3 regions of the Leptospira venezuelensis genome follow, and region 3 is predicted to be linked to each of the others. Evidence: riboswitches for the same ligand, from Rfam matches in the RefSeq annotation. Region 3 holds a riboswitch; each other region holds the start of a gene.
What was found. A riboswitch is a leader RNA that binds a small molecule or an ion and turns the genes downstream of it on or off. The one in region 3 is predicted to bind cobalamin.

Region 1 (4,488 bases), on a different contig from region 3:
AAATAACCTGGGCCTTGTGGCCCGCGGCAATCATTTGGAACATATCGGAAATCAAGGAATAGGCCTCCGAAAAACAACGATGGATCATCCATTCTTTTAAAGCTTTGTCAATCCGGTTTCGACTTAGGGTAAAGAATTCTATCGGAATTATTCTTTGAGCTGTATCAAGTCGAAAGGTTGGAGGTCCACAGAGATTGGTGCCGGGGTTAAGAGCCGATTATCTCTGGTATCGAACATTGTCACTCCGGGTTGAGTGAACTGGGTATTGGAAACGTAAAGTATTCCGTCATCCGCTAGTAGGATTGTAGTCAAACTAGCGTCATACGAAGAAGGAATAAAAAGCAAAGTTGACAGTTTGTGCCCGGTGCTTGGATTAAAGACTTGTAATGTTTTATTAAAAGAAGCATCCAGAACACTTGCGTAACCCAATTGTTCGTTTTTGATCTGCACACCGAGTATATCTCCACCGGCTGCACTTTCTGGAAATAGCAAGCCCGAGCGAAAAGTTCTGGAAGAAAGTCTAAATGCGACCACCCCGCCGTCAATCTGACTTAAAAAACCCATTCTATTCGCTGCAGCAAAAACCAAATGGGTCTCTCCGAAAAGTTCCAACATCTGAGGCTTGCCAACAGGATTCGGAATTGGGAATGTATAAGTAGCAATAATAGAATCTGTTACAGTATCAATTTCCAAAAGAAGAGATCCCCAGCTCCCCGGGGGAAAATATCCGCTCGGATCATTTCGATCTAATCTTTGTAATACAATAAAAAGGCTTGTGCCTACTATCTGCATTCCTGACATTTCAGGCAGATTATCAGGGATAGAGCTAGGTTCGGAATATCCTCCCAGATCTATTTGCCCAAGACTTGCCCCAGTCAAAGGATGAATAATTTTTAATATTCTAGATCCATAAAGTGAAACATAAGCCTTATTCTGGCCTACGATCGCAATATCAGCCGGATTTGTTCCCGCTCCCATGGACCATTCTGCCCTTGTCTGGAATCCGAAATCTGGATCTAAAACTTGAACGCTATCCCGATTCAAACGATTTAGAATATAGACATTACCATTTCCGAATCTTGCGACTGCATCAGAATGGATAGGTGTCAGTCCAGGATAAGAAAGTAGAAGTTCTGGATTTAATACTTTAAACCTACCACCGCTTGCAAAGTCTGTGGTCACTACTCCGATATTATTAGGAAGATTTGGAGTTAAAAATAAAGTATATAAAGGAGGTCTTTCTATATCTCCGCAAAAGGAAAAAAAGATAATAAAGCAAGGTAGAATGATACGTGCTGCAAATTTCATCAAAACCTTCCACTTAATGTAATAAACCAATTTCTTCCTGGGAGCGGATATCCTACAATATCCTCCACTCTCTTATCTCCCATATTCCTAAGATCTATACTTAAGAGTAGTTCTTTGGGAGTTTTTTCCCCTTTCTTATTAGGATCTTCTTCCTCAGGAGAAGTATATAATACAAGTGTAAGGTATGCGTTCCAAATTTGGCGAGCTGGTTGATAATTCACATATTCGTTTGTCCTGTCTTTGAATACAGCACCAACATATACACCTTCAAAACCAAGTTCCCAGGTTTTTCCTCTATATGCAATTGTTCCGGAGATCTCATGTTTTGGCCTAAGAGGAAGATATTTACCATTTAAATAAGGAGCAGGAGAAGTATTGATCGCTTCTTGGTAAGTATACTCTAACAAAAATTTCCAACCCTTATATTCCGTTTTATGAGAGACTTCTGCCCCATCAATCCTTGCTGAATCCACATTTTCCGGTCTCAAAGTGAATTGAGAATTCGGAATGAATAGGATCATATCCTTGATCCTTTTTCTAAAATAGGAAATTGTAATATTTGATTTTAGTTCACCGTTTTTATATCTTCCGGTAATTCCAGCATCACCGTTTTCACTTCTCTCCGGCTTAAGAGAATCGTTTGCTATGATTGTCCCGACTTCTCCGAAAAGTTCCAAGAAGCTTGGGATCCGATACTGTTTCGCAATATTGGATTTGAATTCCAAAGAATAATTATCTTTCTCCCAAAACCTCCAGAGAAGGCCTACTTTAGGATTAGAAAATTCAGTGGTCTTGATGGCAGGTGCGAATGGATCTTGTTTTCTATACCAAGGTTCGTCGGACTGAAATTTGTCCCTATAAGAATCCCAAGAAACTCCAGGGGTCATTACTAACTTCCCATCTAAGAATCGAAACTCGTCTTCTACTTGAAAAGTTGTATAGGTCCTTGTTTTTCCAGGTTCGTACTTTAGATCTATATTCTGAGGAGTGCTTCTGGATCTTTCGAAAGTTTCTCTCTCTACTCCCGCATGAAATTTCAAAATTTGATAATATTCTAATAGATATAAGGTAGGAGTGACCTGAAACCCGGACTGTCCCATATGAGCAGTAGAGTTAGGAGTTCCTTTGGAAAATTCCGATTTTGGGTCGAATAGGTCGTCATTCGTAAATGAAGTAAAAGTTCTAGTCTCTAATCTTAATAATCCGTCGAGTAAACCTTTTGTATCCGTTCCTAAAGAAGAAGTATTTCTAAGATATCTACGATGGACTTGTTGAGTTTGGTTACTTGCAGGTCCAGGAATTCCATGGAATCTATAATTTAGATCATTCCAAAATTTGATCTTAGTTGCCCCGATATCACCACTGAGCCCGATCATCCCGGAAGTTCTTTCATACTGAGCGTTCCTTCTTCTATCAATCGTATCGTCCAAAGGATTTACGAGCAAGGTCCCATGATTGTTTAGATAAGAAAAATTTTGGTCTGATTTTTCACCTAGTAAGAATACGCTGGTTCCTATTCCGCCATAAGTTCCAGTATGCGTTATGCTCCCCTTTCCAGTATTAAAACTTCCTGCTCCTATGTTAACACGAGTTTTAGGAGGACCGGTTCCGGTTCTTGTGACTAAGTTCACACTTCCGCCAATTGCTGAACCGGAAAATCCTACAGGAGCACCACTTCTATATACTTCTATACTTTGCAAATTATCAAAAGGAAGGTCCGCAAGGTTTACTTCTCCCCCTTGCGCATTATTAAAAGGAACTCCATCTATAAAGATCCTAGTTTGATTAGGATTTGTTCCTCTAAGAGAAAGAGTAGAATAAGAGCCTAGGCCTCCGTATCTTCTGATCCTTACTCCTGCTTCTCTTTCTAAAACGTCCGGAAGATTCGTATAACGTGCATTGTATTGGTCCAGATCAATGGAAGTCTGAAAACCGGTTGGGTTCTTTCTGAAATTTTCCGGTTGAGAATTTGAACCGGTCTTTCCCACCACTTTTAAAGTGGAAGTTTCCGCTTTCTGAGGCTCTTGGGAAAAAATTTGGACGGAAAATAAAAAGAGCCCTAGATGAAGTATCTTACTGAATGGTTTGGGTCTTTTATACATTGAGGCCTTAACTCCCGAAAGCCAGAGAATTGAAAGCAGACCTGATAGGTTTTCTGACTTACGCCCGATTCGAACCCTTCCCGTCTTTCGACAGTGGTTTTGTCCGACCGTTTCGGCGTTTACAGCTGCGGGTACAGCTCCGGATTTTCACCGGATTCCCTTTTCCGATCTACTTGCAAGACCAGGTTCCCAACCCGACTCGGAGGAGCAATCTCAAAAAGGTTTGGCCGCCTCTTGCTAACGCAAGACCGGGCTGCTCCGGGCTCGGACATACGTCCTCGTCCTTCGCCGGAGCTCAGGACGCTTCGCGCCCTACACATCCCTGGCGGGTAAGTGAAATACAACATTAACGTAGTGCCTTTTTCGTAGTACATTTTTTGCACACAGAGGCGCAAAGACGCAGAGCAGAAAAGAATTCGCTTTGCAGGAATTCCTACATTTTCAAATTCAGAAAGAAATATTTTCTTGATGTAAGATAAAAACCGGAAAGGATTCACGAATTCGCGACCCAAAGGGAATCCCTTAGGGTCTACCTACATAACGGGAGCATCGAACTCGAATGAAACGCATTCCATCCTTAAGATTTCTTTTATTAGGAATCTTTCTTTTAACTACCTCGTCCTTATCAGCAGCGGGAACTTATTCCGAAGGTTGGACAGTTGCAAAATTGATCCAATTCGAAAGCAGAGGGGTCATCTTTGAATCTTACGAAGGTCTTTTAGAAGTTTATACTATAAACGATTCAGAAGCTTGCGACGAAATGAAGGACGAATGTTTTGTTCCGGCAAAACAAAAAATCGAATTCAGCGTACGTCCAGAGAACGCGGATGTAGTTAACTTCTTAAGTAAAAGCCTAAACCAGGAAATTTTAGTCCAATATAGGGTTCACAGATTTGAAGCAGTCGCATTATCTTCCGATTACGAAGTAGTTGGAGCACAACTCCAGGAAAAATCTCTTCCTAAAGGTTTGCCTGACAAGATCGTAAGCAAAGCTAAGTCTGGAGGAAAAAGAAATTTTTCCGTTACTGGTCGTATTCTAAGTTTAGAATATAAGGGAACTATGATTGGAACTTGGGAA
Region 2 (4,488 bases), on a different contig from region 3:
TGACTTAGGGCTGATCCATATATCCAGCGCTCCTCTTTACGAGGTGGATATAAAAGGTGGAGATTCTAAAAAGACTGAAACAATATTCTGTATCGACGATAAAGATTATGATGCTCTAGTCAAACGAGTGGAAAAATCCGGTGGTCAAATCGTCCGTAAAAAAAGGAACAAAGGACTTGGAGAGACCGGAAAAGAAGCAATGAAGTTTGCGGTAGATGAGTGTATGACTAAGATCACCATCGGAAATAAAAAAGAAGCTTCTAAGATCCAAAACCTTTGGTTCCACAAAGATTTTGCAGAACAAAGAAGGGATGCAATCTCCGAATACGCAATGAGCGTAATCGAAGATTAATTCATAATAATTTTCTTTTCTACAAAGAGCCCGGATATTATTTTAAGAATAGAATGATATCCGGGTTTTTCTATTTTAAACGATCCAATTCCTTTTCCTGTAGCTTAATATTTTTCATTTTTATAATATATTTTTTCGCGAGCAACCTTCCCATTTCGTCCGATTCCGATAGAAAATTACAAACATTATTTGTAACGGCTGATATTCTGAACGTTAGAATTCGTCCGGATAAAAAATCCGACAAAATCGGATTTCTACCCTACGGAACTAAAATCCAAACCGAAAAAGCTCAAACCTTTGAAATTCAAAATGGGATAAAAGTTTATTGGTATTACTATCCTGAATCCAACGGATACGTGCTCGGCGAATTCCTGTCCAATACTGAACCGGCAAAGGGAAAGAAGAAGACAGTTTTATACAAACTTTACAGAGATAGATGCGCCCAAAATATAAAACAAAGTCTGGCCCTCTATGCAAACATTGCAGATTTGTACGTCGACATGCAAGAAGAAGGAGGGGGTTGCTCAACCGGGTTATTAAGAGGAAAATACACCTTTAATCAAAACGTTTTGGTAATTTCGGATTTAAAGGGAGTAGGATTAAAGAATAATTGTCCGTTCGATGATAATAAAGTAAGTTTTGCGGAATTAGAAAAACGTTTATTGAATATCGCCCGTGTCAAAGGAGACTTATACTTACGTTACGATCCGGATCTTGACGGCCTAGTAACTGAGGAGGTCCTCAAGCAAGTATCTTCGGAAGGATGGAAGGTAAATAAGTCCAAATGTTCCTTCGAAAAATATTTTGAATGTAAGTATACCAACGAACCGGTTTTAACATCCAAAGGTTATTTTTGTTTTAAAGAGAATTCTTTATGAATAACAATCATAGTTTTTCAATCATCCTAATTTCGACTCTTTGTCTAATAACATTACAAAAATGTATAGAACTTGAAAAGAATTTAGGCCCAAATTCTTCGGGATCCTATTACACGACTGCAGATCGTTCGCTATACTAAATTCACAGCTTTGATCGCCGAACTTAAAGCCGCCTCTACTGTTCCAGTAATTTCTCCAGTATGTTCTCCCGCGAAGAAGATACGATCATAAGGTTTTCTTAAAATAATCTCTGATCCAAAACTTCCAGGAGGAAATTCGGCGATCCCATTTGGTACGTAATCCTTTTTAGTTTCCGTAAAATAGAATCTTTGGATTTGCAGATCTTTTTTTAAGCCCAAGCGATCTAGAGTAAGGCGAATATATTCTACCTTTTGGTCCTGATTAGCAGAATCGAATACTGAAAATCTATCCCCGTTCGCAATGACTCCCAAAACCTTATCAGAGGTATCCGACTTGGTTCCTGCATCATATAAGAATTGGGCGGCCGCATCCGAATGAACAGCAAAAGGAGAGGATTCCCAAGGAGATTCTTTCAAAACCAAAAACAATTTATAGATTTGAGAATAACGTACTCTTAAGGCTGCGAGAAGTTTTTCCTTATCTAATCCAGGATTCCATTTCACGTTAGAGATTTGGTTTGCGGGTAAAGTACAGATACAAGTAGAGCCGTTAAATTTTCTTCCAGAAGCAGTAGTTACCGTAACACCCGCGGAATCTTGATCCACGGAAAGTACCGGATCAGAAAAAACAAACTCGGTATTTTCTATATTCATTACCAAGGTCTTGGCGATATTTTCCATTCCACCTTCTATCTTGCTATTCCTTTGAGGAAATTGTGCAAGATCGCTCAATACCTTCTCCGCTGACAGTACACGAATACTATCTCCATAATGAAGAGAAAGTTTATGACCAAGTAAAGTCAGATCTTCCGGACTGACTCCTTGATAAACTAGATAATTATAAATGCTGATACGATCTAAAGCCTGTTGTTGCGCAGTGTCTAATTTAGAATTTTGTGATACTAATTTACTTAGGATTTCTTGGGATTTGGGAGAAAGTTCCCAAGTGCCTGCTTTTTTATAAGTTCCTAAAAACAGATCAGGAACCAAAGGAGAAGATTGTATTTTTAATCCAAGTTCCCTGACTAAACTACGAACGGTTTTGTCTTCGGAAGAAACCCATTCAGCTCCTAGATCCACAACATGGCCGGAAGGATCTTGGATAGATCTAACTCTTCCCCCCACTCTATCTGTGGCTTCTATCAGAGTAACTTTACTTCCTGTTTTTCCTAAGATATATGCTGCATAAAGTCCAGAAAGTCCCCCACCAAGTATGATTACTTTTTTCCCAGAGTTTGTATTTTGAGCGGATAAATTTCCCTGACGACTTCCCAATAAAGCTGCGGCGCTTATAATTCCGGCTTTTAGAAAAGTGGAGCGGGTCATTTTCATAAGATTCCTCTGGAAAGTTTTTATTAGAACTCTCTCTTTTATTTTCGGTCTATGAAAGATCTTTCCCGAATTTTTTGCAGAATAGAATGTGCCTTCGATCTGAAATTATGTGCCTAATCCTTTTTAATCGATCATGTGTTTAGAATATCGCCTATTTATAGAGATATTGCAAGGAATACGTCGTTTTCATATCCACACGGTTTTTCCCTTGCCAGGGCAAGTGCAGGATCAAAACCTGGAATTACGCTTTCAGGGAGGAAGTCGGGTGTAAATCCCGCGCTGACCCGCAACTGTGATGTCCGTTTCAAACGGAATAAGCCAGATCTTCCCCGCGATACTTAATCCTCGAGGTTGGGGAGTATCGTAAATCTCGCTCTTTAGCGCATCAGCGCTTTCTGCGATGGGGCCCCGAAAGTTAAAATGTCGGGGCTCTCGAACGGAAAAAGACTATTACGGCAAATACGAAATCGTTCGGATCTTTATTAGATCAATGATCGACTAACGTTCTTTTGCTTATAATTCTTTTTTCGCGACATCCGGCAGAAATCTAGGAGAGAAAATGAGAAAAATCAGAACAAAAGCGATAATCCTTCTATTCGCTTTATCATTAATCAACACAGCTTGTTTTGAAACGGAAAAATCAGAATCTGATAATACCGCGATCCTCGCAGCAATTATCCAAGCCAATTATATTGAAATCGCCGGTTCATGGCAAGTTGGCTTTTATTCCGGTGGATCAGACGGAGGAGTTTACGATACTGCTGCTATAACTGCTAAATCCTGGATTGAACAAGGCGGTCAAAAATTAACTGTCGTAGAAGTTGATAACACAAACAGAAAACTATATTATCGCTCTTCTGCGGACGATGCTTTCAATCCGAATAAATACGGAAGAATAGATTGGACCGCAATTCACAGTAATTCTTGTCCTTCAAGCGCTGCTCGTTGTTTTGAATATTGCCAAGCTGTCTTCGGGAAAAATACCTTAGCAGAAGCAAAAAGCGATGCAACTACAACTGATTCTTCCAACTTTAAATCTGCCGGATGCTCAGGATTCGGCTGGAATTACATGATTCCATAATCATTTGTTAAAACTTTAAAGGAGAGTCACAATATATGAAATTGATAGTGAAATTGACATTTTTCGGAACCTTCATCTTTTTCTTTCTCATAGGTTGTGACAGCTCCGGAACCAGTACTGATCTAACAGGACTATTATTGACCGGACAGAATTCAATTTCTAGTTCTGAAAATTGTCCTCCTGGAACTATAGACCCGGAATATTTTTTAGCAAATACAATAGTTAGCGCGCCTGGCAGTAATCCAAGCATTCGATACAAAGATCCAGTAAAAGCGATCAATGGAGTTTGTGGAGGAGGACAAAACTCAGGTGGTATAGACGTTTATACCATGGGTTCTGCGGATCCTAATAATTTTTTGATCCTTTCTTGGAATGGAGCGACTGTGACTAACGGTACTGGCGTTGACTTTATCGTTTTCGAGAACGGCTTTCAGCAACAAGGCTCTATAAATTACTTCATTGAACCAGTAATCGTAGAAGTGAGCTTAGATGGGACTAACTATTGCGGATTCAATCCTCAATATGCTGGAGCTGCAAGTCCTGCAAGTTTGGATCCAACAGATTGGATACGATTTGGAGGAGCAAGTCCAGTCCTATGGAATATGCTTACTTATCCACTCACTCCTGAGGAAATTTTTCCCGACCCATTTGTTGCAAATGCGGGTGGAGACTCATTCGATCTGGATGATCTAACATTAGATGCTC
Region 3 (4,488 bases):
GAAAGACGATCCGTAAAATATTCGATCCATTCTTTACGACAAAAGAGCCTGGTAAAGGAACCGGACTCGGACTTTCTATTGTTTATGGTATTTTAGAAAATCATAAAGGAAAGATTAAAGTAGAAAGTGAACTCGGTTCTGGTACAAAATTTTCCGTATACTTTCCGATTTTGGAATAAAAGATGATTCTGATCCTTCTACTATTTAGGAATTTTCTACAAGAGTTATTTCTGTTCCTTCCAGATCCTGTTTCTGATCCTACTTAATGAAACAGGTGTGATCCCTAAAAAGGAAGCAATATAATGTTGCGGGATACGATTTGCAATGTCCTGTTGTTCTTTGATCAAATTCAAATATCGTTGCTCCGGACTATCCCTAATTCTAGACAAAAACAAATTCATATAAGTATCAAATCTTTCAGCAACGTATTGTAGTAAAAAGTCCCGAACTTCCTCATTCTCTTTATAAATAATTTCTGCATCTTCTCCGCTTAGTATAAGCAGTTCCGTAGGTTCAATACTTTCCACACTAAGTTGGCTGTCCTTGTAAGTACCTCTATAACTATGGATAGAAGTGATCGCTCTATTTTCCGGAAAAAATGCGATCGTAATATCTCGTCCCTTATCTTCAAATTTTAATCTGAGGCATCCTTTTTTAACAATAAATATGTTTTTGGTAAAAACTCCTCTTTCTATGAGTACAGTTTTTGCCGGTACCTTCTTTTCTTTTAACATAGAAGTATAACGGTCCCAATTTTTTTCCAAACTTGGGATCTTCTTCCTTAGGTTTTCCAATAAAGGTATTTCATACATCTTAGTGCCTTGATTTCTCCCGTATTCAGTATCATGGGAATGAAAAGGCAAGATTTGTTTTGGGATCAAACCAGGAATTTAAGGTTTTGGAACAAGTTCTCCAATTCTTTATGTAAAAAGTTTCGAATTAGATTGAATAGTTTCCTAAAAAGGGAAATCTTGCCCGCATCGAAGAGAATTTTTCAATATGTCATTCAGCAGATACAAAGGCAAAAAAGTATTTATTACAGGCGGTTCCGCGGGTATAGGCAAAGGAATTGCGATCCAATTAGCGAAGGCAGGAGCAAGTGTAATTGTTTCTGCAAGGGGAAAATCTAACTTAGAAAAAACTGTCCAAGAGATGAAGGCTGTAGGAGCTCCCACAGCTGTATTCGGGTTCGCAATTTTGGACGTTTCCGATAAAAAGGCCATCGAAAAAGAAGCTAAAAAAGCAATCCAAACCTTGGGAGGATTGGATCTTCTAATCTGCAGCAGCGGTTTTGCTAAAGCAGGAGAAGCTTCCGACCTGGACGACGAAGTTTATAGAAATCTAATGGATGTAAACTTTTTCGGTCATGTAAATAGTGCACTCGCATTCAGTGATCATTTTTCCAAACAAAAAAGTGGAGAGATCGTATTCTTGGCCTCTACCCTTGCGTTCTTTTCTATCTACGGATATGGAGCTTATTCTGCTAGCAAGTTTGCGATCGTAGGCTTTGCCCAAGGTTTTCGCCAAGAAATGATGCTTCATGGAGTGAAGGTAAAATTATTTCTTCCTCCTACAACTGATACTCCTGGTTTGGAAAAGGAGAATACCGACAAACCTGAATTGAGTAAAGAAATTGAAATGGGTTCTGCATTAAACAGAATTCATGCGATTGATTCAGTTGCAAAAGCGATCTTAAAATGGATACCGAACAAAAAGTTTATCGGATATACAGGGTGGGATTCTTGGCTTCAATATTTTCTATTCAGACATTTTCCTGAATTCAGTATTAAACTTACAGATTCTGAATTAAAAGCAGCCCAGTCTAGACTAGATAAGAAAAAACAGAAAGGCCGGGGAGAGGTATAGAGAATTTTGCTCGGCCGAAAATAAAATACTATACAAAATTACTCACCTAAATAGATCCTGAAATCTCAGTCTATTTTTGTAGGAACATAGATGTCTCCATCTATGGGAAGACGGTGCAATTCCGTCACGGTACCCGCCGCTGTAAGAGGGACAAAAGGCACAAGATGTCACTGGGTGTAAAACCTGGGAAGACGTGCTGAGTAGGACGATCTCGAGTCAGAAAACGCCTTATAAAAATCCTGAAGCTACGTTATCCAGTCTCGGATGTAAGACGGTTACGTAACTAAACTCAAATTAATTTTTGCGAATACAATGCTTCGGCGAGATCCGTTTTGCATTAGTATCGTTTATATCTTGTTAGGCGAAGATCTCTTAGGAGGGATTTTTATGCGCTCGATTTCAGTTTCGAAAGATTTTTCGGGAGCCAGATTATGGCTTAGCGGATCTGTCCTGGTTTTGGCTGGGTTTCTCGCTTTTTCTACGATCTACGTAGTTGGCCTGGAACCAATGGTGTATTTGCACGATACTTTTCATGATATAAGACATTCTACGGGCTTTCCATGCCATTAAGATCAGGACTTTCTGATCTATTAAGGGCTGGGATATTTTCCGGTTTGGTTTCTGGTCTTGTTCTAGGAGTCTTGGTTTGTGTTTGGAATCTTCCTCTCATTTTAGAAGCGGAGAAGTTTGAATCCAAATCCGCATCAGAAAATTCGAATCTCGGCCATACACATATTCATTCACATGGAGAAGTTCATTCTCACACGAATGAACAATCTTCTTCCACCGAATTAGTCCTGAACAATAGTCTTTGGCAAAAAAGAAATTTAGGAACTTTTATAGGCTCCATTCTTTTAGGTATTTCTTTTGGAATTTTAGTTTCATTGTGGATGATCTTTTTTCCCCCACTTGGATTTTCAGAGGCACCCTCCCTATCTAAAGCAATATTACCAAGTATTCTGATTGCCATAGGTGGATTCCTAATATTCTTCGGGCTCCCATTTATAGGACTCCCTCCAGAATTACCAGGAAGAGCATCAGGAGCTTATGATTATCCAGAAAGGCAGGCTTGGTGGTATCTTAGTGTGGGATCAAGTTTAGTTGGTATATTTGGATCAAGAGTCCTTCTATCTTATTTACATATTCATAATTTATTAAAATGGATTGTCGCTTTAGTGGCGGCTCTATTTTTTGTAGGACTTCCATTCTATCTTGGTACGCCTAAAATTCCTGGGGACTTTGCCGCTCCTAAGGAATTAAGGATACAATTTGAATACATAACCTTACTCATAAACCTGATCTTCTGGTATCTATTATCTTCTTTATTCTTCCTATTCTGGAAACCAAGGCAGGTATTGGGATTTAAATGAAACCGAAGATTGCAGTTCTGGTACTAGGCCATGGAAGTAGGGAAGAAAATTCCAATCTAGAATTTGTCTCCCTAGTGGAATCCTATTCACTAACTAGACCAGATCTAAAAATTACACATGCATATGTGGAACTTGCAAAACCAGATCTGGAAACCTCTCTTCGGGATCTTTGCAAAGATTATTCTAATATTATAATATTTCCTTTATTCTTATATACTTCTGGTCATATCAAAAACGATGTTCCAATCGTTCTAGATCGAATCAAATCAGAGTTTCCTGCCCACTCTTTCAAAATTTCAAATAGTTTAGGCATCCACTCTAAGATGGTTTCTTTGCTTAGAAAACGTGCAGAAGAATTTATACCTCTAAACAAAGAACAATCTTTTAAAACTGGAGTTATTATCGTAAATAGAGGATCTTCTGATCCGAATGCGAACGGTGACTTTTATAAAACTGTTCGTTTGTTCCAAGAAGGAAATCATTTCTCCTTTGTTCTTCCTTCCTTCATAGGGATAACCAGCCCTCTTCTTCCGGATACCTTAGAGATGGCCTCTAAATTAAGACCGGAAAAACTTCTGGTGGTCCCCTACTTTTTATTCGGTGGATTATTGATCAAAAAAATATCTTCCTTGGTTCAAAACTTTTCAGAAAAATTCCCTTGGATCAAAACGGAACTCTCTTCTTATATAGGACCTGATTCGGAATTATTTTCCGTAATGGATGAAAGGATCCAAGATAGTATCTCAGGAAAATTTTCTCTTCCATGTGATACTTGCGAATACAGAGCACAACTTCCCGGCCTTTCCAAAAAAGTTGGAGGATTAAAGGCGCTTCTCTGGAGTATTCGTCACCTGGAAACTCATAATCAAGCAGCTCCTCATTTGTTCCCTCACCGTAATTTACAAAAGCATATATTTGTTTGCGATAATATAGATTGCGCAAGCAAAGGAAGTTCAGCCTTAGTCGCTCGGATGAGGTCCATTTTAAAATTACAAGGTAGGCATTTAGATTTTAAAATCTCTCGCTCTTCTTGTATGGGAAGATGCGGAGAAGGTCCAGTAGTGGCAGTTTATCCCGATGGAGTTTGGTACCAAAAAGTAAATGTAGAAGATGCGGAAGATCTCGTTTCCGAACATCTTTTACAAGATAGATTAGTTTCTCGTTTAGTAGATAATATTATGCAATAGGAATATAGTATGGCATGTCATGAAATCGCAGCTTTAAGATTAGGAATGATGAATGTTCTTGGGAT

Region 1: linked by a shared signal. The riboswitch ahead of B1C82_RS03065 (TonB-dependent receptor) and the one ahead of B1C82_RS18525 (CbtB domain-containing protein) in region 3 are both predicted to bind cobalamin.
Region 2: linked by a shared signal. The riboswitch ahead of B1C82_RS11660 (hypothetical protein) and the one ahead of B1C82_RS18525 (CbtB domain-containing protein) in region 3 are both predicted to bind cobalamin.

Annotation. Positions count from the first base shown of each region.
Region 1 is NZ_NETS01000007.1:217,451-221,938, reverse strand. Features, by position in the region: gene B1C82_RS03075 (ankyrin repeat domain-containing protein) at 1-52, opposite strand, end outside; gene B1C82_RS03070 (YncE family protein) at 148-1,308, opposite strand; gene B1C82_RS03065 (TonB-dependent receptor) at 1,308-3,410, opposite strand; cobalamin riboswitch at 3,437-3,611, opposite strand; gene lsa26 (surface adhesion protein Lsa26) at 3,970-4,488, shown strand, end outside.
Region 2 is NZ_NETS01000010.1:953,678-958,165, reverse strand. Features, by position in the region: gene B1C82_RS11675 (toprim domain-containing protein) at 1-352, shown strand, start outside; gene B1C82_RS11670 (SH3 domain-containing protein) at 406-1,230, shown strand; gene B1C82_RS11665 (flavin monoamine oxidase family protein) at 1,362-2,702, opposite strand; adenosylcobalamin (AdoCbl) riboswitch at 2,942-3,068, shown strand; gene B1C82_RS11660 (hypothetical protein) at 3,262-3,783, shown strand; gene B1C82_RS11655 (LIC_13355 family lipoprotein) at 3,819-4,488, shown strand, end outside.
Region 3 is NZ_NETS01000011.1:499,267-503,754, forward strand. Features, by position in the region: gene B1C82_RS18510 (two-component system sensor histidine kinase NtrB) at 1-179, shown strand, start outside; gene B1C82_RS18515 (Crp/Fnr family transcriptional regulator) at 225-863, opposite strand; gene B1C82_RS18520 (SDR family NAD(P)-dependent oxidoreductase) at 1,000-1,866, shown strand; cobalamin riboswitch at 1,930-2,112, shown strand; gene B1C82_RS18525 (CbtB domain-containing protein) at 2,254-2,436, shown strand; gene B1C82_RS18530 (CbtA family protein) at 2,427-3,236, shown strand; gene B1C82_RS18535 (CbiX/SirB N-terminal domain-containing protein) at 3,233-4,423, shown strand; gene B1C82_RS18540 (DUF3209 family protein) at 4,433-4,488, shown strand, end outside.